One region of the Pseudomonas sp. GP01-A4 genome, then DNA from elsewhere that is predicted to be linked to it. Evidence: riboswitches for the same ligand, from Rfam matches in the RefSeq annotation. Region 1 holds a riboswitch; each other region holds the start of a gene.
The links. Region 1 has a riboswitch for cobalamin ahead of AC3WKX_RS28945 (TonB-dependent receptor plug domain-containing protein). Riboswitches for the same ligand answer to the same signal wherever they lie in the genome.

Region 1 (6,799 bases):
GCGAATGCCCGTCGCACGCCGACTCCAGCAAGTACGACGCCACTCCGTTGCCGGCCAGGCCGGTGCGTGAGGTGACGCCGGTGCCAAATGCGCTGGCGAAACCACCGACCACCAGATCCGGTTTCTGCGCATAGAGCACTTCGCTGGACGGGTACTTGGACGCAATCACCGGCACGCCGAAATACTCGCCGTGTCGGTGGGCCACACCGTTGTCATCCAGATACGCCACGCCCACCAATGCCGTACCGACATCCAGCGCCAATAACAGGTCGGCCGCATGCTGGTTGAGGGCCACGATGCGCGAGGGCGGTGAGTGGGTGGCCGTCCAGTCCTGGTTGCAGTTGCGATAACGGTCCGCCAGGGCCAACGATGGGCAGAGCAGGGCGCCCAACAGCAACCACGAGGCTTTCATGGGCGCTCCTTGATCAGCAGATCCTCGACGACTTCGCCGCCCACCAGATGCACTTCCACCAGCCGTTGCACATCGTCTTTGTTGTGCACGCCGTACCAGCAAGTGTCCGGGTACACCGTCACGATTGGCCCCAGGTTGCACGGGAACTGGCAGTGGGTGCGTGTCAGCAGCACGCCGCCAGGCTTTTCGATGCAGTCGTGTTGCAGCAGGTGGCGGCGCAGGGTTTTCCACAGTTGCAGCGCGCCACGCTGCGTACAGCGTGGGCCAGTGCACAGGAACACGTGACGGGCGTGGTCAGGCACGTGGGACCAGTCCGGATGAGTTTCCACGGGCGTACTCATCAGAAGCGATACGTGTAGCGTACTTCGGAGGTGAACGGCCGCCCGAGGTTGTCGACGTTGCTGGCGCGGCTGGTGACGTAGTCGCGGTCGAACAGGTTCTCTACCAGCAGGCTCACGCGGTGTTGGTGGGCGTTGTCGAGGTAGCGATAGGCGTCGGCATCCACCACGGTGTAGTTGCCGTATTCGACCTTTTTCGAGCTGACGATATCGCCGATGTAACGCACGGCGGTGCCGGCGCCCCACAGGCGGTCCGCCGATTCATAGCCGACCCGCGAGCGGGCGAAGAAGCCCGGGATATCGTTGATGGTGACACCCGCACGGGACTCGGTGAGGTTGCGGGTCATGTCGGCCTGCACGCTCCATTGTTCATTGAGCTGCAGCTTGGCGTCGGCCTCGAAACCACGCATCTGGATCTGCCCCTGGCCGTTGACCCACTGGATATCGTCCAGGGTGATCAGGTCGGTGATCTTGCGTTTGAACAGCGTGACGCTGGCGCTGAAGTCCCGGGCCAGCAGGCTGCCCTTGTAGTCGACGCCCAGTTCGGCGTTGCGGCTCTTCTCCGGCTTGAGGTTGCGGTTGCCTTTTTCATCGTCTTCGTTGACGAACAGTTGCTCGGCATTCGGCAGTTTGTAGGCAGTGCCGTATTGGCCGCGCAGGGCCCAGTTGTCGTTGAGGTCGTAGAGCGAAGTGAGCATGCCGACGGTGGCGCTGTCGCCGCCGCTCATGGCTTCGTGGCGTACGCCGATGCTCGGGTGCCAGTTCGGCAACGCCTCGATAGTCGGGCGCAGTTGGGTGTACAGCGCGTGGGCCTGGGCCTTGTTGTCGTCGATGATCAATACATCGTCCTGGCCCTTGAACCACTGGTTGTCGGAACCGAATACCAGCACATGCTCACCGGGCAACACGGCCTTGCCTTCGGCCTGCACGCCCCAGTCGGTGAAGCCCCAGTAGTCGTTGTGGTTGATGGCCCGGGTGCCGCCGCCTTCGATATTGTTGATGCGGGTATAGCGCGTGTCCCAATCGTTGATATGGCCTTTGACGAAGTAGCTCAGGCGCTCGTTGAGGGTTTGCTCGAAGGTGGCCGTGGCGATTTGTTGCACGCGGTCGTTGGTGGTCTTGTGGTTGTCCACCGGGCGGGCGAAATCGAGGTTGGCGTCGGCGTATTGGTAAAACAGTTCCAGGCGCGTGTCATCGCCAAACGACTGGATCGCCTTGGTGCCGAAGGTGGTGACTTCGTAGGAGCGTTTCTTGTCGCTGACGTTTTTCATGTCGCGGTTGCGAAACGGCTGGTAGCCCTCGGAGACGTTGCGGCTGACGTAGGCCAGCAAGCCAAGATCGCCGAAACCGTTGTTGAAGATCTTCTCGACCCGGGCATCGCCGGTGGTGCCGCCGAAGGTGTCGGCACCCAGGTTCACCTCGCCGGACGCCTCGCGGGTTTGCGGGCTGCGGGTAACGATGTTGATCACCCCCGACACCGCCTGGGTGCCGAACAGCAGGCTCTGGCCACCCTTGAGCACTTCGATGCGCTCGATGGCGTTGGCGGGCAGGGTGTCCAGGTACAGGCCGCCGTACAGGCGGTTGTTCAGGCGCACGCCGTCCAGCAGGATCAGCGTGTCATCGTTGCGCCCGCCCAGCAGGGAATAGGTGCCGTAGTCGAACGGGCCGTTCTTGGGGGCCACGTACAGGCCGGGGATGAACATCTGCATCACGCGCGACACATCGGCGGCGGGGCCGGCGCGTTCGATCTGTTCGCGGGTGACGATCTCGACCTTGCTGCCGTACTGGGCCATGTCGGCCACGGTAGTGGATTCCACCGACGGTGCGGAAATGATCTGCTGCTTGAGCTCAAGGGGAGGGTCGTCGGCCAGCAGCAGGGGGCTGAACAGGAAGCCGAGCAGCAGGCTGGGCACGGAAGTAGTGTAAGGTCGAATCATAGTCTTCTCGGAAAAGTATCTTTCGCGAAAAGCACGCACGAGTAGGCACCGAGCACACGCCAATACCGGCCCATGCCCGCCCACCGCAGGATTTTGCCAAACAGAATTCCAGGCCGGTCTCCGGGCTCACGCGTATGGACACCTTCACCTTCCCATGGCGCGCAGGCCACAGTGGTGTGTCGAAGGGGTCACGCGTCTACCGTTGCGGGGGCAGCACCGGACTGGCTCGAAAAAGAGCGGCACCGGTTTCCCGTTTCACCCCAAGCACGGCGGCAGGGGGCACCTGAAACAGGCCGGCATCTGAACATTCGAAAGACCGTTCGTCAACTTGGCGGGGACTTTTCTGGTGGCTGCATGGGAAGCGACTGACGGATATTGCCAGAAAATTCCCACAGGAGTACAAATGTACTCCATGACGAATCTAACGCCCCGCCGTACCGCCATCCTGACCTTTATCCGCGACCGTATCGCGCAGCAAGGCCAGTCTCCCAGCCTCGCCGAGATCGCCGAGGCGTTCGGCTTTGCCTCCCGCAGCGTGGCGCGCAAGCATGTGCTGGCGCTGACCGAGGGCGGCTTTATCGAGGTCAACCCCAACCAGGCTCGCGGCATCCGCCTGCTCAATCAACCGGCGCGGCCGGAGCTGCTGGATATTCCGGTGCTCGGCCGGGTGGCCGCCGGTTTGCCTATTGGCGCCGATGCCGAAGTGCACAACCGTCTATTGCTCGACCCGGGCATGTTCGCGAAAACCCCGGATTACCTGCTGCGGGTGCAGGGCGATTCGATGATCGAAGACGGCATCCTCGATGGCGACCTGGTAGGCGTACGCCGCAGTGCCGAGGCCTTGAACGGGCAGATCGTGGTAGCGCGCCTGGACGGTGAAGTCACCATCAAACGTTTCGAACACGTGGGCGAGCGCGTGCGCCTGCTGCCGCGCAACCCCGCCTATCAACCCATCGTGGTGCGGCCCGATCAGGACCTGGCCATCGAAGGGGTGTTCTGCGGCCTGGTGAGGCAAGGCTGATGGGCGCCGTCGTTGCACTGGACTCGCTGTTCAATGGCGGCCGGGTCTGGAAAGGCCGGCCCGCCGCGCCGCCGGCCAGCGTCCATCCCACCGGGCTTGCGGCCCTGGATGCGGTGCTGCCCAGCGGTGGCTGGCCGGAAGCGGCGTTGAGCGAAATCCTCATGGCCAAGGAGGGCGTGGGCGAGTTGCAGTTGGTGTGGCCGACCCTGGCACGGTTGGCGGCGGCCGGTGAGCGCATCGTGCTGGTGGCGCCGCCCTACACGCCGTACCCCCACGCCTGGCAAAACGCCGGGGTGGATGTGCGCCAGCTGTCAGTGATCCAGGCCGATGAACGCGATGCCTTGTGGGCAGTGGAGCAATGCCTGCGTTCCGGCAGCTGTGGCGCGGTGCTGTGCTGGCCGCGCAAAGCCGATGACCGCGCCTTGCGCCGCTTGCAGGTGGCGGCGGAAACCGGCCAGACCCTGGCCTTCGCCTGGCGCTCCTTGAGCGAGGCCATCAACCCGTCACCGGCCGCCTTGCGCCTGGCGGTGGAGGCCAGCCCGGCGCAGGTGCGGGTGCTCAAGTGCCGGGGTGGCCTGGCCCATCCCGCGCCTATTGCGCTTGGGCACTGAGGTTGGCATGCGCTGGGTGTGTATTGTGTTCCCGCAATTGGCGCTGGACGGGGTGCTGCGTTCGCGCCCCGAACCGGACCAGCCGTTGGCCCTGCTGGCCGGCACGCCGCAGCGGCGGGTGCTGCAAACCGTCAATGACGCCGCGCGCAAACTCGGCCTGCGCCCCGGCCAATCCCTGACGGCAGCCCATGCCTTGACCAAGGCGTTTGCCTGCGCCGAATACGACCCGGCGCAGATCGAATACTGGCAACAGTTTCTCGCCGCCTGGGCCTACCGTTTCAGCTCCCAGGTCAGCGTGTTCTACCCACGGGCGTTGCTGTTCGAGATCGAGTCGAGCCTGGGCCTGTTCGGGCCGTGGCCGTTGCTCGAAGCGCGCTTGCGCAAGGAGCTGACCGAACTGGGGTTTCGTCACCGCATCGTCGCCGCGCCGAACCCGGCGGCGGCGCGGATATTGGCGAATGTCTACGACGGCCTGGCCGTGGCCGATGAGCAATACCTGCAACACGCCCTGGCACCGATCCCCATCGACCGCGCCGGCCTCGACCCGCAAGCCGCCAGCGCATTGTCGCGCATGGGCTTGCGCACCCTGGCCCAGGTGCAGGCGTTGCCTCGGCATACCCTGGCCCGGCGCTTCGACGCTGCGCTGCTCAAGCACCTAGATGCACTGTGCGGCCAACGGCCCCTGGCGCTGGCGTTCTACCAGCCGCCGGACCGGTTTGATGTGCGCATCGAGCTGAATTTTGATGTGTTGTCCCACCAGGCCTTGCTGTTTCCCTTGCGCCGTTTGACTGGCGACCTGTCGGCGTTCCTGTGTGGCCGCGACAGTGGCGTGCAGCGTTTTGACTTGCACCTGGAGCACGCGGCCGAGCCCGACAGCGTGATCAAGGTCGGCCTGCTCAGCGCCGAGCGTGACGCGGCGATGCTGTTCGAACTGGCCCGTGGGCGCCTGGAGCAAGTGCAAGTCACCTCGCCGGTGCGCGGCTTTCGCCTGGTGGCCGAGGACCTGCCGGTGTTTGTGCCCCAGCGCCAGGACCTGTTCGACGAGCGCCCGCAACAAACCCTGCCGTGGGAACAACTGCGCGAACGCCTGCGGGCGCGGCTGGGGGACGAAGCGGTGCAAGGCCTGCGCTTTCACGCCGACCACCGCCCCGAATGCGCCTGGCAAGCCGGTGCTGACACTCGCCCGTGCACCCCCTCAAATAACGTGCAACGCCCGGGCTGGTTGCTGCATGAACCGACGCCTCTGGCCGAGCAAGGTCTACACATCCTGATGGGCCCGGAACGCATCGAGTCCGGCTGGTGGGATGGCGCCGATGTGCGCCGCGATTACTACCTGGTGCGCACCCGCGCCGGCCAGCAGGGCTGGGCTTACCGCATCGTGGGCGAAAGCGGCACGCTGTGGCTGCAAGGCTGGTTTGCATGAAGTACGCGGAGCTGCACTGCCTGTCCAACTTCAGTTTCCAGCGGGGCGCCTCCAGTGCCCGCGAGCTGTTTGAACGGGCCAGGCAGCAGGGTTACGAGGCGCTGGCCATCACCGATGAATGCACCTTGTCGGGCATCGTCCGTGCCTGGCAGGCGGCCAAGGAAGTCGGGTTGCCGCTGATTATCGGCAGCGAGATGCGCCTGGAAAACGGCCCCAAGCTGGTGCTGCTGGTGGAGAACCTGGAAGGCTATCAACACCTGTGCCGGCTGATCACCATCGCCCGTCGCCGTGCGGAAAAAGGTCACTACCGGTTGCTGCAGGAAGACTTCACCGCGGTACACGGCTTGCTCGCGTTATGGATGGTCGAAGACACCGATACCCAGGCCCATATCCAATGGCTGCGCAGCACCTTCACCGATCGCCTGTGGCTGGCGGTGGAACTGCATTGCGGCCAGAACGATGCCCGTCACCTTGAGCAACGCCTGAACCTGGCCGCCAGCCTGCACCTGCCGGCGGTGGCCTGCGGCGATGTGCATATGCATGTGCGCGGTCGCCGTGCGTTGCAAGACACCATGACCGCAATCCGTCACCACGTCCCGGTGGCCGAAGCCGGCGCGCGCCTGCATCCCAATGGTGAACGGCACTTGCGCAGCCTCGATGCATTGGCCGCGCTGTACCCGGCGCACTTGCTGGAAGAGTCCCTGAACATTGCCCGGCGTTGCACCTTTGACCTCGGCCAATTGCGCTATCAATACCCCAGGGAGTTGGTACCTGAAGGCCAGGATGCAAAATCCTGGTTACGCACCTTGACCGAGCAAGGCATCGCCCAGCGTTGGCCGAAAGGGGTCGACGCCAAGACCCTCCAGCAGATCAATAACGAACTGGAACTGATCAGCGACCTCGGCTACGAAAGCTACTTCCTCACCGTACACGACATTGTGCGCTTCGCCCGCAGCCGTTCGATCCTGTGCCAGGGCCGCGGCTCGGCGGCCAACTCGGCGGTGTGTTTTGCCCTGGGCATCACCGAGATCAACCCGAGCCTGATGAACATGTTGTT
Region 2 (6,799 bases), on a different contig from region 1:
GGCGTGGGCGTTCAAGTGCTGGATCTGTGCGGCGCTGATCCCTGCCTGCGCGATCGCCAGTTCCATTGCCCTGCGTGCACCCGAGCCATCTTCCGGGCCCGAGGTCATGTGATAGGCGTCGGCGCTGGTGCCGTAGCCCACCAGCTCTGCGATAGGCGTCGCCCCGCGAGCCAATGCATGCTCCAGTTCCTCGATCACCAACAGCCCGGCACCTTCGCCCATCACAAACCCGTCGCGGCCTTGATCAAACGGGCGGGAAGCCAATGCCGGCGTGTCGTTGTAATCGCTGGACAGCGCACGCGCCGCAGCAAAACCGCCGAGGCTGACCCGGTGGATACAGGCTTCGGCGCCGCCACACACGGCGATGTCGATTTCGCCGGCACGGATCATTCGCGCAGCATCACCAATCGCCTGTACGCCGGCGGCGCAGGCAGTGACGGGGGAGCCCAGCGGACCTTTCAGTTGATGCTGGATCGACACGTGCCCGGCCGCCATGTTGCCGAGGAATGACGGGATCGTGAACGGCGACAGGCGGCGAGGCCCTTTGCTGTCAGCCGTACGAACGGCCTCGGCAATCGCGGGAAAACCACCCACGCCGGAGGCGATGATTGTCGCGGTACGTTCCTGCTGCGAGGGCGTTTGCGGACTCCAACCCGCCTGGGCCAAGGCCTCTTGCGCGGCGGCCAGGGCAAACACGATGAACCGGTCCATCTTGCGTTGTTCCTTGGCCGGGATGACAGTGTCCGGGTCAAAGCCGGCTTCAGGGTCCTGGATGCGGTCCAACACTTGGCCGCCGATGCTGATTGCCAGGTCGCCGATCAATGCCTCGGGTAGCCTGCGAATCCCGGATTCACCGGCCAGCAGGCGCTTCCAGGTCTGTTCCACGCCGGTTGCCAGCGGTGTCACTGCACCCATGCCGGTCACAACAATTCGCTTACTCATGATCGCTTAGCTCCGCAAATTTCAGGTTGGTAGCAATGCATGGACGAAACTATCATTATGAAAGTAACATCCGATAGCTGAAATTTCTGTAGCCGCCCCACAGAGGAACTGCAATGCAACGTAAGTCGCTGGTGAATGCCGAATGCCCGGTAGCCCGTGGAGTGGAACGGGTAGGCGAGTGGTGGAGCATCCTGATCATGCGCGACGCGCTGCAAGGGTTGCGGCGTTTTGACGAGTTTTCCCAGAGCCTGGAAATCGCTCCGAATATGCTCACCCGCCGGCTCAACAGCCTGGTGGAAGCGGGGCTGCTGGAGCGCCGGCAATACAGCGAGCGGCCGCCCCGTTTCGAGTACGTACCGACGCCGGTTGGCGAGGATTTCCGGGTGGTGATCATGGCGTTCATCGGCTGGGGCAACCGCCATTTCGCCAACGAAGGTGAAAGTCTGCAATTGGTCGACCGGAAAACCCGGCGCCCGGTGGAAGTGGCGGTGGTGGACGCCGACGGTGCGCGTGTGTCCGTCGAGCAATGCAGCGTCCAGGCCGGGCCGGCGGCGAGCGAAGGCATGCTGGAGCGCCTGGCGCTGCTTAGTGCCAAACGCTCGGACATTGACCCGTCCCCGCGCACTGCGTAGCCTTGCACCTTCGAGGTTCTTCGGCCCAGGCCGAAGCTAAGAAGGGAACGCGGTCAATGCCGCGGCTGCCCCCGCAACTGTAAAGGGTTTATCTGACTGCCACGCCACTGCCTGAACAAGGCGGGAAGGCGCAGCCAGCGCCGGCATCACCGCCGGCAAGCCCCAAGCCAGGAGACCTGCCTCGCAACCGATTTTCTACTTCAACCGGGCGGGGTGATCCGGTGGCGAATTCTGCTTCTGCGCACCTGCGCAGGGCCACTCGTCCCGTATGCCCGCCCCAAAGGGCATCCGATGAAAACACTGGCCAAACTCCCCGTCACCATCGTTACCGGCTTCCTCGGCTCGGGCAAGACCACCTTGCTGCGCCACATGCTGGATAACGCCCAGGGGCGCCGCATCGCGGTGATCGTCAACGAGTTCGGCGAGCTGGGCATTGACGGTGAAATCCTCAAGCAATGCTCCATCGGCTGTACCGAAGAAGAGGCGAACGGCCGCGTCTACGAATTGGCCAATGGCTGCCTGTGCTGCACGGTCCAGGAAGAGTTCTTCCCGGTGATGCGCGAACTGGTGGCCCGTCGCGGCGACCTCGACCATATCCTCATCGAAACCTCGGGCCTGGCCCTGCCAAAACCCTTGGTCCAGGCGTTTCAGTGGCCGGAAATCCGCAGTGCCTGCACCGTTGACGCCGTGATCACCGTGGTCGACAGCCCAGCCGTGGCCGCCGGCACGTTCGCCGCCTTCCCGGACCAGGTTGACGCCCAGCGCAAGCTCGACCCGAACCTGGACCACGAATCCCCCCTGCACGAGCTGTTCGCTGACCAATTGGCCAGCGCCGACCTGGTGATCCTCAACAAGTCCGACCTGATCAGCCCTGAAGACCTGGCCCGTGTGCGCCTGGAAGTGGCAGAAGAACTGCCGCCGGCGGTCAAAATCATCGAAGCCAGCAGCGGTCGCCTGCCGCTGGACGTATTGATCGGCCTGGGCGCGGGCTCGGAAGAACACATCGATGGCCGCCACAGCCATCACGATCATCACCACGAAGGTGAAGACGACCACGACCACGATGCCTTCGACTCCATCTCCATCGAACTGCCCCAGGCCGACGAAAGCCTGCTGCTGGACGCCCTGACCCAACTGGTGGTCAAGCACGGCATCCTGCGGGTCAAGGGCTTCGCGGCGATTCCGAACAAGCCGATGCGCCTGCTGATCCAGGGCGTGGGCACGCGTTTCGACAAGCACTTCGACCGCGCCTGGCGCGCCGATGAGCCGCGCGCCACGCACCTGGTGCTGATCGGCCAGGAACTCGACGCCGCGTTGCTCGAAGCGCAACTGCGCGCTGCCCTCAGCGTTTAAACCATGCATCTGCTCAGGACCCAGCCCGGCGGTTTCGTTTCGGATGACAACATCGCCGACCTTGGGCAAACCCCCGCCGAGTTGGTGATCCTGTGCAGCGGTGATTCCAGCCTGGCGCTGCTGGCCGAAGCGGCCCAGCAGTTGCCCGAGGATTACCCGAGCCTGCGCCTGGCGAACCCGATGCAGGTGCAGAACCATGCTTCGGTCGACCTGTATGTCGATGAAGTGCTGCGCCACGCCAAGGTCATCCTGATTTCGCTGCACGGCGGCATCGGTTATTGGCGCTACGGTATCGAGCGCCTGGTGGAGTTGGCCGAGCGCGGCGTGCAGCTGATCCTGGTGCCGGGGGATGATCGCCCGGACCCGGAACTCAGTGGCCTCAGCACCGTGGGCGCCGAGGAACGTGACCGGCTCTGGCACTTCCTGCGCCAGGGTGGTTTGGGGAATGCGCTGGATTTCTATCGTTGCCTGGCCGCCGGCTACCTTGGCCGCGATTACGCCTGGAGCGAGCCGCAAACCCTGCCGCGCACGGCGATTTATCACCCGCATAAAGCCAATGCCCGTCTCAACGATTGGCAGGCTGACTGGCAAGCTGATTTTCCCGTGGCGGCGGTGCTGTTCTACCGCTCCCATTTGCAGGCGGCCAACACCGGCTTTATCGATGTTTTTTGCCAGCGCTTGCAGGCCGCGGGTCTCAACCCGCTGCCGATGGCGGTGGCCAGTTTGAAAGAGCCCGGCTGCCTGACCGTGGTCGAGGATTTGCTGGACGAAGTGCACGCCTCGGTGATTCTGAACACCACCGGTTTTGCCCAGTCCAGCCCTGAAGCGCCGCACCTGCGGCCGTTTCGCCGCAATATCCCGGTGATCCAGGCGATTTGCGCCCAGGACAACGAGCCCGGCTGGCAGGCCAGCGAGCAAGGCCTCGGCCCACGGGACCTGGCGATGCACATCGCGTTGCCGGAACTGGACGGGCGCATCATCAGCCGGCCCATCAGCTTCAAGGACCTGGCCTGGCGCAGTGAGCGCAGCCAGTCCGATGTGGTGTGCTATCGCGCACAGCCGGAGCGCATGGATTTTGTCGCCGAACTGGCGCGGCGCTGGGTCGAACTGGCGAGGGTGCCGAATGGCGAAAAGCGTATCGCGCTGATCCTCGCCAACTACCCGACCCGGGACGGACGTATCGGCAACGGCGTGGGTCTCGACACCCCAGCCGCCGCGCTGAATATCCTGCGGGCACTGAAAATCCAAGGTTATCCGCTGCCGGACGAGCTGCCGGAAAGCGGAACGGCACTGATCCAGGCGCTCTTGGGCGGCGTCAGCAACGACCTGGACAGCCTCGACTTGCGTCCGTGTCATCAGAGCCTGGCGCTGGATGACTACGAGGCGATGTTCAACCGCTTGCCCGAGTCCAATCGCCAGGCCGTGTTGGCACGCTGGGGTACACCTCATAGCGATCCGATGTTCCGCGACGGCCGCATGATGATCGCGGGCCTGCGTTTGGGCCTGACCTTCGTCGGCATCCAGCCGGCCCGGGGTTACCAGGTGGACGCGAGTGCGGTCTATCACGACCCGGACCTGGTGCCGCCCCATGGCTACCTGGCGTTCTACTTCTGGTTGCGCCACACCTACGGCGCCCACGGCGTGATCCACGTTGGCAAGCACGGCAACCTGGAATGGCTGCCGGGCAAGGGCGTCGGGCTTTCCGAGAACTGCTGGCCCGACGCACTACTGGGGCCGCTGCCGAATATCTACCCGTTTATCGTCAATGACCCGGGCGAGGGCGCCCAGGCCAAGCGCCGCACCCAGGCCGTGATCATCGACCACCTGATGCCGCCGCTGACCCGCGCCGAAACCTATGGGCCGCTGCGCGACCTGGAGTTGCTGGCTGACGAGTATTACGAGGCACAACTGCTCGACCCACGGCGTGCCCGCGAGCTGCAAAAGGACATCCTCAAGCTGGTGCGCGAAACCCGCATCGACCAGGAACTGGCCCTGGACGAAAACCTCGACAGCGACGCCGATGCGGCGATCTGGCTGCCGCGCCTGGACACCTACCTGTGTGACTTGAAGGAGTCGCAGATTCGCGATGGCCTGCACATTTTCGGCGAGTCACCCGAGGGCCGCTTGCGCATCGACACCTTGCTGGCGTTGTTGCGTATTCCGCGTGGCGATGGGCGGGGGCCGCAATCGAGCCTGCTGCGGGTATTGGCCAAGGCCTTCGACCTGGGCTTCGATCCGCTGGACTGCGCCCTGGCCGAGCCGTGGACGGGGCGCCGGCCAGTGGTGTTGCAGAAGATCGACACGCAGTTGTGGCGCACCGCCGGCGACACCCGTGAACGCCTGGAGCTGTATGCCGCGCGCTTGATCGAGCAGGCGCTGGAAGGTGCCGTGGAGCAGCTTGAAGAGCCCGGCTGGGAAGACGTCAAGGCGGTGATCGAGAGCTTGCGCATCGTCGTCGCGCCACGCCTGGATGCCTGCGGCCCGGCGGAAATGCGCGGGTTGCTGGATGCCTTGAGCGGGCGCTTCGTCCCGGCCGGGCCCAGCGGCGCGCCGAGCCGGGGCCGTCTGGACGTGTTGCCTACCGGTCGTAACTTTTTCTCGGTGGATGTGCGCAACCTGCCCACCACCACTGCCTGGCGCATCGGCTTCCAGTCGGCGAACCTGATTCTTGAGCGTCACCTGCAGGATCATGGCGACCACTTGCGCCAACTCGGCCTGTCGGTGTGGGGCACCGCCACCATGCGCACCGGTGGCGACGATATCGCCCAGGCCATGGCGCTGATGGGCGTGCGCCCGGTGTGGGCCACCGGCAGCCAGCGGGTGGATGACTTTGAAATCCTGCCGATCAGTCTGCTGGACCGGCCACGGGTGGATGTGACCTTGCGCGTGTCGGGGTTCTTCCGTGATGCATTCGCCAACCTGATCCGCCTGTTCGATGCGGCGGTGCAAGCCGTGGCGGCGCTGGACGAACCGGATGACCTGAACCCGCTGGCGGCCAAGGTGCGCAGTGAGCGCGAGGCTTTGCGCCTGTCGGGCCTGGACGAGGACGCGGCGGCGAAGCAGGCTGGTTGGCGGATCTTCGGTGCCAAGCCCGGTGCCTATGGTGCCGGCGTGCAGGGCGCGATTGATGGGCGCTTGTGGCAGAGCCGCGAAGACCTGGCCGAGGTTTACCTGAACTGGGGCGGCTACGCCTATGGCGGCTCCGACGAAGGCACCGCCGCCCGCGAACAGTTTGCCCAGCGTTTGAGCCAGGTGCAGGCGGTGTTGCAGAACCAGGACAACCGCGAGCATGACCTGCTCGACTCCAATGATTACTACCAATTCCAGGGCGGCATGCTCGCCGCCGTGGAAACCCTGAGCGGCGACAAGGCTGCCAGCTATCATGGTGACCACAGCCAGCCGGACTTGCCGAAGATCCGCACGTTGAAGGAAGAGTTGAACCGGGTGATTCGTGCCCGGGCGGCCAACCCGAAGTGGATCGAAGGGGTGAAGCGTCACGGCTATAAAGGCGCGTTCGAGATGGCGGCCACCGTGGATAATCTGTTCGCGTTCGACGCTACGACGGCGTTGATCGACGATCATCAATACGCGTTGCTGGCGGATGCCTACTTGCTGGACCCGGACACCCGCGCCTTTGTGCAGCAGCACAACCCGGATGCCCTGCGGGACATGACCGAACGCATGCTCGAAGCCCAGCAACGCGGCATGTGGCAGGAGCCTGGGGCGTACCGCGAGGCGTTGGAAAACCTGTTGTTGGATATAGAAGAAGGCAGTTGATGACCGACATTCCACATTTCCCGCTGTCCGCCGTGGTCGGCGCCGACGACTTGAAACTGGCCCTGTGCCTGACCGCCATCGACCCGAAAATCGGC
Region 3 (6,799 bases), on a different contig from region 1:
GCACAACACGGCCAACGGCTTGGCACCGGGCGGCAGGCCCAGCAGATCGGCCAGGGCCTGGGGCTCGAACAGCGAGACCCAGCCCATGCCCAGCCCTTCGACACGAGCCGCCAGCCATAGATTCTGAATCGCACAGGACAACGATGCCATGTCCATTTCCGGCAAGGTGCGGCGCCCGAAGATATGCCGCTCGCGGTCGTCCATCAAGGCAGCCACCAGCACTTCGGCGCAGTCGTTGATGCCTTCGACCTTGAGCTTCATGAACTGATCGGAGCGCTCGCCGAGAGCCTCGGCGGTGCGTACGCGTTCTTCTTCCACTAGCTGCTGGATCTGGCCGCGCAGGTTGCGGTCGCTGATGCGGATAAAACGCCAGGGCTGCATCAAGCCGACGCTCGGCGCCTGGTGCGCGGCTTGCAGCAGGCGATGGAGCAATTGCGGCGCCACGCTGCCACCGCTGAAGTGCCGCATGTCGCGGCGTTCGGCGATGGCACGGTAGACGGCTTCGCGGTCGGCTTCCGGAAAGGCGTTGTCAGTCATGGCCTCATCGCGGGCAAGCCCGCTCCCACAGTAGATTGCGTTTCAACTCGGTCAACTGTGGGAGCGGGCTTGCCTGCGATGGCAGTCTCAAGGCTTGGCGCAAACAAGGCAGCCACCGCCATCGGGTTGGACGGGAAGTAAAAGTGCACATAGGAAGCCGTCATCCGGCCCTGACGATAAACCGCCTCGGCACCGCGCCCGCCATTCGGGCTCAGGCCCCGGGCAATCGGCTGCCACTCGGTGCTGGTCAGCGAGTGATGGTAGGTGTGACCGCGCAAGAGGCCTTCGGGCAGTTCGACGTTTTGCAGGGCCAGTGCCGCCAGACGCTTTTGCATCACGGCGTCGCCCTGGAGCAGGCCGACCAGTTCGGCACGGGTGCCGTCGACATCGGTGAGTGAGTCCAGCAGATAGAGCATGCCGCCGCATTCGGCCAGCAGTGGCTTGCCAGCAGTGTGGTGGGCGCGGATGGCGTCGAGCATCGCGGTATTTTCCGACAGCGCCTGGTGATGCAATTCCGGATAACCGCCGGGCAGGTAGAGGCTGTCAGCTTCGGGCAATGCACGGTCACGAATCGGCGAGAAGAAGCGCAGCTCGGCGCCCATCGCTCGCAACAGGTCGAGGCTGGCGCCGTAGGTAAACGCGAAGGCTTCGTCGCGGGCCACGGCGATGCGCACGCCGGCCAGCAACGGTTGGGCCTCGATCACCTCGGGCGCAGCGAATTCCACCGGCGGTGGCAGCGCTACCTCACAGCTGCTGCCCAGGGCCTGGGCGGCGGCGTCGAGGCGCAAGTCGAGGTCGTTCAATTCGCTGGCCTGCACCAGGCCAAGGTGGCGGCTGGGCAATTCGATCCCGGTTTCCCGGGACAGTGCGCCGTACCAGCGCAGGCCTTCGGTCAGGCTGCCTTCAAGCAGTTGCGCATGGCGCAGCGTGCCGACGCGGTTGGCCAGCACGCCGGCAAACGGCAGGTCCGGCTGGTAACGCGCCAGGCCCAATGCCAGGGCACCGAAGGTCTGGGCCATGGCCGTGCCATCGATGACCGCCAGTACCGGCACGCCAAAATGCCGCGCCAGGTCGGCGCTGGACGGCGTGCCGTCGAACAGGCCCATCACGCCTTCGATCAGGATCAGGTCGGCTTCCCCCGCCGCTTCCCACAGCAATCGGCGACTTTCCTGCTCGCCGACCATCCACATGTCCAATTGATAGACCGGCGCACCACTGGCGCGCTCGTGGATCATCGGGTCGAGAAAGTCCGGGCCGCATTTGAACACTCGCACCTTGCGCCCCAGGTTGCGGTGCAAACGGGCGAGCGCGGCGGTGACGGTGGTTTTGCCCTGGCCGGACGCCGGTGCGGCGATCAGCACAGCAGGACAGTGACGGGGCTGATTCAAAGTTCGATGCCTTTCTGCGCCTTGATACCCGCCTGGAATGCATGCTTGAGCATGCCCATTTCAGTCACGGTGTCGGCCATTTCGATCAATTCGGGTTTCGCGCCACGGCCGGTGACCAGCACGTGTTGCATCGGGGGGCGGGCCTGCAGGTCGCTGAGTACCTGGTCCAGGTCGAGGTAGCCGTGCTTGAGGGCGATGTTCAGTTCATCCAGCACCACCAGGCCGATGGCCGGGTTCTGCAGCATTTCCCGGGAGACCGCCCAGGCGGCTTCGGCGGCCACGATGTCGCGGGCACGGTCCTGGGTTTCCCAGGTAAAACCTTCGCCCATCACGTGGAAGCGCACCTGCTCGGGGAAACGGCGGAAGAACAGTTCTTCGCCAGTGCTGTTGCGGCCCTTGATGAACTGCACCACGCCACACTGCATGCCGTGGCCCATGGCCCGGGCGAGCATGCCAAAGGCCGAGCTGCTCTTGCCTTTGCCATTGCCGGTAAGCACCAGCAGCAACCCGCACTCGTTCGGTGAATTGGCAATGCGCTCGTCAATCACGGCTTTTTTGCGCAGCATGCGCGCCAGGTGGCGTTCGTCACGATCGGGGGATTCAGTCATGGCAGCTCTCCGTTGGGGCTGGACAAAAACGGCGGGCAGGAAAAAGACACATACAGACAGCCAAGCATCGCCCACCGTGATGCTGTTGGATGGATCAGGCCGGTCTCCGGGCTCATGAGTGGCATTGGATGCCGAAGGTGCGCCTTCCCATATCGCGGGCGATACAGTGGCTTAAGGCACCGTCTTGACTCATTTACCGTTGCGGGGGCAGCGCCGGGATCGTGGCAGCACTGTAGAAAAATGCGCTCACTCACCGGCTTCCCTGTTTCACTCAGTCGGCGCGTACGCCACAGAGCACCTGAAACAAGCCGCGAAGGTTAGTGGGTTGGGGGTGGAGCGTCAATTAAAGCCGGACATGCGCGTGAACCATCGGGCCGCTGCGCGCCTCTACCGCTACAGGTATTAAGGAGAAAACCATGCACAAGACCCGACTTGCCCTACTGATCATGCTCGCCGGCACCCTCGCCGCCTGCGGCGAAAGCTCTACCCTGCAAGTGTCCGACGGCACCGGGCCCTCGCCCAAACTGCCGGAACCGAATAAAACCCTGATCCCCACGGTGAATATCGCCCCGGCCATCGGCTGGCCCGAAGGCACCAAGCCAACGGCGGCGGCAGGCACTCAAGTAGCGGCGTTTGCCGAAGGCCTGGACCATCCGCGCTGGCTGTATGTGCTGCCCAATGGCGATGTGCTGGTGGCAGAAACCAATGCGCCACCCAAGCCGGACGATTCCAAGGGTATTCGTGGCTGGGTGATGGAGAAAGTCATGGGCCGCGCCGGGGCCGCCGTGCCGAGCCCCAACCGCATCACCCTGCTGCGGGACGCCGACCACGACGGCATAGCCGAAACCCGCACGGTGTTCCTGGAGAACCTGAACTCGCCGTTCGGCATGACACTGGTGGGCAGCGACCTGTATGTGGCCGATTCGGACAAGCTGCTGCGCTTCCCCTATCAGCCAGGCGAAACCTCGATCAAGGAAGCCGGCACCACGGTGACCGACTTGCCGGGCGGCAGTATCAACCATCACTGGACCAAGAACGTGGTCGCCAGCCAGGACGGCAGCAAGTTGTACGTCAGCGTGGGCTCCAACAGCAACGTCGCGGAAAACGGCCTGGAAGCCGAACAAGGCCGCGCCGCGATCTGGGAAGTGGACCGTGCTACCGGCCAGCACCGTATCTTCGCCTCCGGCCTGCGCAACCCCAACGGCATGGCTTGGGAACCGCAAAGCGGCAGGCTGTGGACGGCGGTGAATGAGCGCGATGAAATCGGCAGCGACCTGGTGCCGGACTACATCACCTCGGTCAAGGATGGCGCCTTCTACGGTTGGCCATTCAGTTACTACGGGCAGCACGTGGATGTGCGGGTCACACCGCAGAACCTGGACCTGGTGGCCAAGGCGATTGCCCCGGATTATGCAGTCGGCCCGCACACAGCCTCGCTGGGACTGACCTTTGCTGATGGCAGCAAGTTACCGGCGCAATTCAGCAATGGCGCGTTTATCGGCCAGCATGGTTCGTGGAACCGCAAGCCACACAGTGGCTACAAGGTGATCTTCGTGCCGTTTGAAGGCGGCAAACCCAAAGGCCAGCCGGTGGATGTGCTGACCGGGTTCCTCAATAGCGATGAGAAAGCCATGGGCCGCCCGGTCGGCGTGGTGATCGACAAGCAGGGGGATTTGCTGGTGGCGGATGACGTGGGGAACAAGGTGTGGCGAGTGTCGGCGGCTAAATAGCCAGCTTCGCAAACACCGCAAAACAAATGTGGGAGCGGGCTTGCTCGCGAATGCAGTGTGTCAGTCAGCTTGTTGTCGACTGATCCACCGCATTCGCGAGCAAGCCCGCTCCCACATTTGGTTTCGTGTTTTCCTAGGGGTTTCGTGCCAGGTGCTCGGCTGGCAACACACGCTTGGCGCTCAGGTAGGCGTTTTGCCAATAGGCTTTGGACAGCGTGTCCAGCTTCACCGTACCGCCAGTTTGCGGCGCATGCACAAAGCGCCCTTCTCCCACGTAGATCCCGGCGTGGCTGACCTGCGAGCCGCCACCGGTGGCGAAGAAAATCAGGTCGCCGGTCTGCAGGTTGTTTTCGCTCACGTCCTGGGCGCGCATCACGATCAGCTCGCGGGTGGTACGTGGCAAGGAGATGCCCGCCGCGTCACGGTAGACGAAACCGATCAAGCCACTGCAATCAAACCCCGAGTCCGGCGTGTTGCCGCCCCAACGATAAGGCGTGCCGACCAGGCCCAGCGCACGAAAAAGCACGTCTTCGGCCGCAGGCGAGAAACTTTGGGTGGCATAGGTGTTGAACACCGGCTTGGGCTTGACGGCCACGGGAGCAGGCGGAGGACGACTTGCGCAGGCGCTGAGCAGCGCGGCGCAAACGAGAAGAATTAGGCGGGCCGAGGTCGACATGGGCAGAACAATCCTGATCTGGATGCGGCTTTCGCTGCCGAACGTTGAAAAACAGAACGCGCAAGCAAAGCTCGCGCGATCAATTTACAACAATGTCCAGGGATTCTAGCGCTTACACGTCAAACTTCAAGTATCACTTTAACTTTACTTGCTGGCGGTAACGGTAGTCGGGGCCATCGCCAGGGCGCGCTTGGCTTCGATAAAGGTTTTGCTCCAGTAGCTGTCACCCAGGTTGTCGACTCGCACACCACCGCTGCGGCGGCTGCTGGAGTGGATAAACTGGTTGTCGCCCAGGTAGATACCGGCGTGGCTGACACGACCACGGCCAGCCGTACTAAAGAAAAGCAGATCACCGGGCTTGAGGTTGTTCCGCGCGACCAACGGTGCATCCACGTTGATCATTTCGCGGGTGGAACGCGGCAGGTTCATGCCGGCTTCCTCGCGGAACAGGTAGCCGATGAAACCGCTGCAGTCGAAACCGGCTTCAGAGGTACCGCCGAAACGGTAACGGGTACCGATCAGGGACATGCCGCGTTCGAGAATGCTGTCGGCCAGAACGGGAAGCTGGTAAGGCTTGGCGCCGGCGAAGTCGGCGAGTTCTTTTTCAGTTGCGATCTCTTCCTGATAAACAGTGGAAGACTGCGACGCAACGAATTTTGCCTGGGACTGCTGTACTGGTTTTTGCTGCTCAGCCACGTTTTGAGTGTGGGTGGCGCAACCAAACAACAGGGTAACGAGTGCGAGAGGCACGAGGGGTGCGAAGCGATTTAGCATGGGCACGACCGTGGCTGATGTGTAAAGAAGCCGAGACTATGCCTTCTATCACATCGATTTGCAAATTCAATCGTGATCTATGTGACTTCTTGTTTGGACTATGACATCTAAGCCCTTAACACCCTATGCCAGCCATTTGCGTGGCCAAAACGGCCCAAACGCAGGTTTTCTGGCGCCTGTAATTTGCCGAAAGCCCCGGTTTTAAAGGGCTGGCTACCAGCCCAGGGTTTCTTTGAGGAAGGGAATAGTCAGCTTGCGTTGGGCTTGCAAGGAAGCCTGGTCGAGCTGTTCGAGCAAGTCGAACAATGCGCTCATGCTGCGTGTACCGCGAGTGAGAATAAAATGCCCGACTTCATCGGTCAGGTGCAACCCGCGGCGCGAAGCACGCAGTTGCAGGGCCCGCAGTTTGTCTTCGTCGGACAACGGGCGCATCTGGAAAATCAGCGCCAGGGTCAGCCGCGACTTCAAGTCCGCCAGCTTCACCGGCAGCTCACGTGGCGAGGTGGAGGCGGCAATCAACAAACGCCGGCCGCTGTCACGCAAGCGGTTGAACAGATGGAACAGTGCCTCTTCCCAATCTGCCCGCCCCGCCACTGCCTGCAAATCGTCCAGGCAGACCAGTTCGTATTGTTCAAGGTTGTCGAGGATCTCGATACCGCGGTCCAGCAGCTCCGCCAGCGGCAGGTACACCGCCGGTTCACCCATCTGTTCGAAGCGCAGGCAAGCGGCCTGTAACAAGTGGGTACGCCCCACGCCGTGCTTGCCCCAGAGGTAGATCAAGCTTTCGGTCCACCCGGCGTCGGCTTCGCAGAGCCGCTCGACATAGCCGAGTGCAGCGGCATTGGCGCCTGGGTAGTAATTGATAAAGGTGGCGTCGTCACGCAGACGCACACCTAGGGGCAGCTGAATCGGTTTCATGCTGACTGAACGGTTCCAATCGAACCGTTAGTGACCTCTGTGTAAAGTTTGCAAAGTTTATACCCGTGACGCCGGGCGCACAATGCAGCAGACCACAAGCAAAATCAAAGGTTTGCGTTAACTTGTTGGATTTGGTGAGGAATGTTTGACGCAATGGCGAAACGCCAG

Region 2: linked by a shared signal. The riboswitch ahead of cobW (cobalamin biosynthesis protein CobW) and the one ahead of AC3WKX_RS28945 (TonB-dependent receptor plug domain-containing protein) in region 1 are both predicted to bind cobalamin.
Region 3: linked by a shared signal. The riboswitch ahead of cobO (cob(I)yrinic acid a,c-diamide adenosyltransferase) and the one ahead of AC3WKX_RS28945 (TonB-dependent receptor plug domain-containing protein) in region 1 are both predicted to bind cobalamin.

Annotation. Positions count from the first base shown of each region.
Region 1 covers NZ_JBYSWF010000072.1:8,830-15,628, reverse strand. The annotation lists gene AC3WKX_RS28955 (ABC transporter substrate-binding protein) at 1-412, opposite strand, end outside; gene AC3WKX_RS28950 ((2Fe-2S) ferredoxin domain-containing protein) at 409-741, opposite strand; gene AC3WKX_RS28945 (TonB-dependent receptor plug domain-containing protein) at 753-2,687, opposite strand; cobalamin riboswitch at 2,782-2,989, opposite strand; gene lexA (transcriptional repressor LexA) at 3,091-3,708, shown strand; gene imuA (translesion DNA synthesis-associated protein ImuA) at 3,708-4,319, shown strand; gene AC3WKX_RS28930 (Y-family DNA polymerase) at 4,327-5,742, shown strand; gene AC3WKX_RS28925 (error-prone DNA polymerase) at 5,718-6,799, shown strand, end outside.
Region 2 covers NZ_JBYSWF010000057.1:39,608-46,406, reverse strand. The annotation lists gene fabF (beta-ketoacyl-ACP synthase II) at 1-942, opposite strand, end outside; gene AC3WKX_RS26055 (winged helix-turn-helix transcriptional regulator) at 1,056-1,574, shown strand; cobalamin riboswitch at 1,571-1,772, shown strand; gene cobW (cobalamin biosynthesis protein CobW) at 1,866-2,927, shown strand; gene cobN (cobaltochelatase subunit CobN) at 2,931-6,704, shown strand; gene AC3WKX_RS26040 (magnesium chelatase ATPase subunit I) at 6,704-6,799, shown strand, end outside.
Region 3 covers NZ_JBYSWF010000018.1:3,580-10,378, forward strand. The annotation lists gene bluB (5,6-dimethylbenzimidazole synthase) at 1-537, opposite strand, end outside; gene AC3WKX_RS12975 (cobyrinic acid a,c-diamide synthase CobB) at 534-1,925, opposite strand; gene cobO (cob(I)yrinic acid a,c-diamide adenosyltransferase) at 1,922-2,533, opposite strand; cobalamin riboswitch at 2,614-2,850, opposite strand; gene AC3WKX_RS12985 (PQQ-dependent sugar dehydrogenase) at 2,950-4,263, shown strand; gene AC3WKX_RS12990 (C40 family peptidase) at 4,397-4,939, opposite strand; gene AC3WKX_RS12995 (C40 family peptidase) at 5,084-5,713, opposite strand; gene hda (DnaA regulatory inactivator Hda) at 5,927-6,631, opposite strand.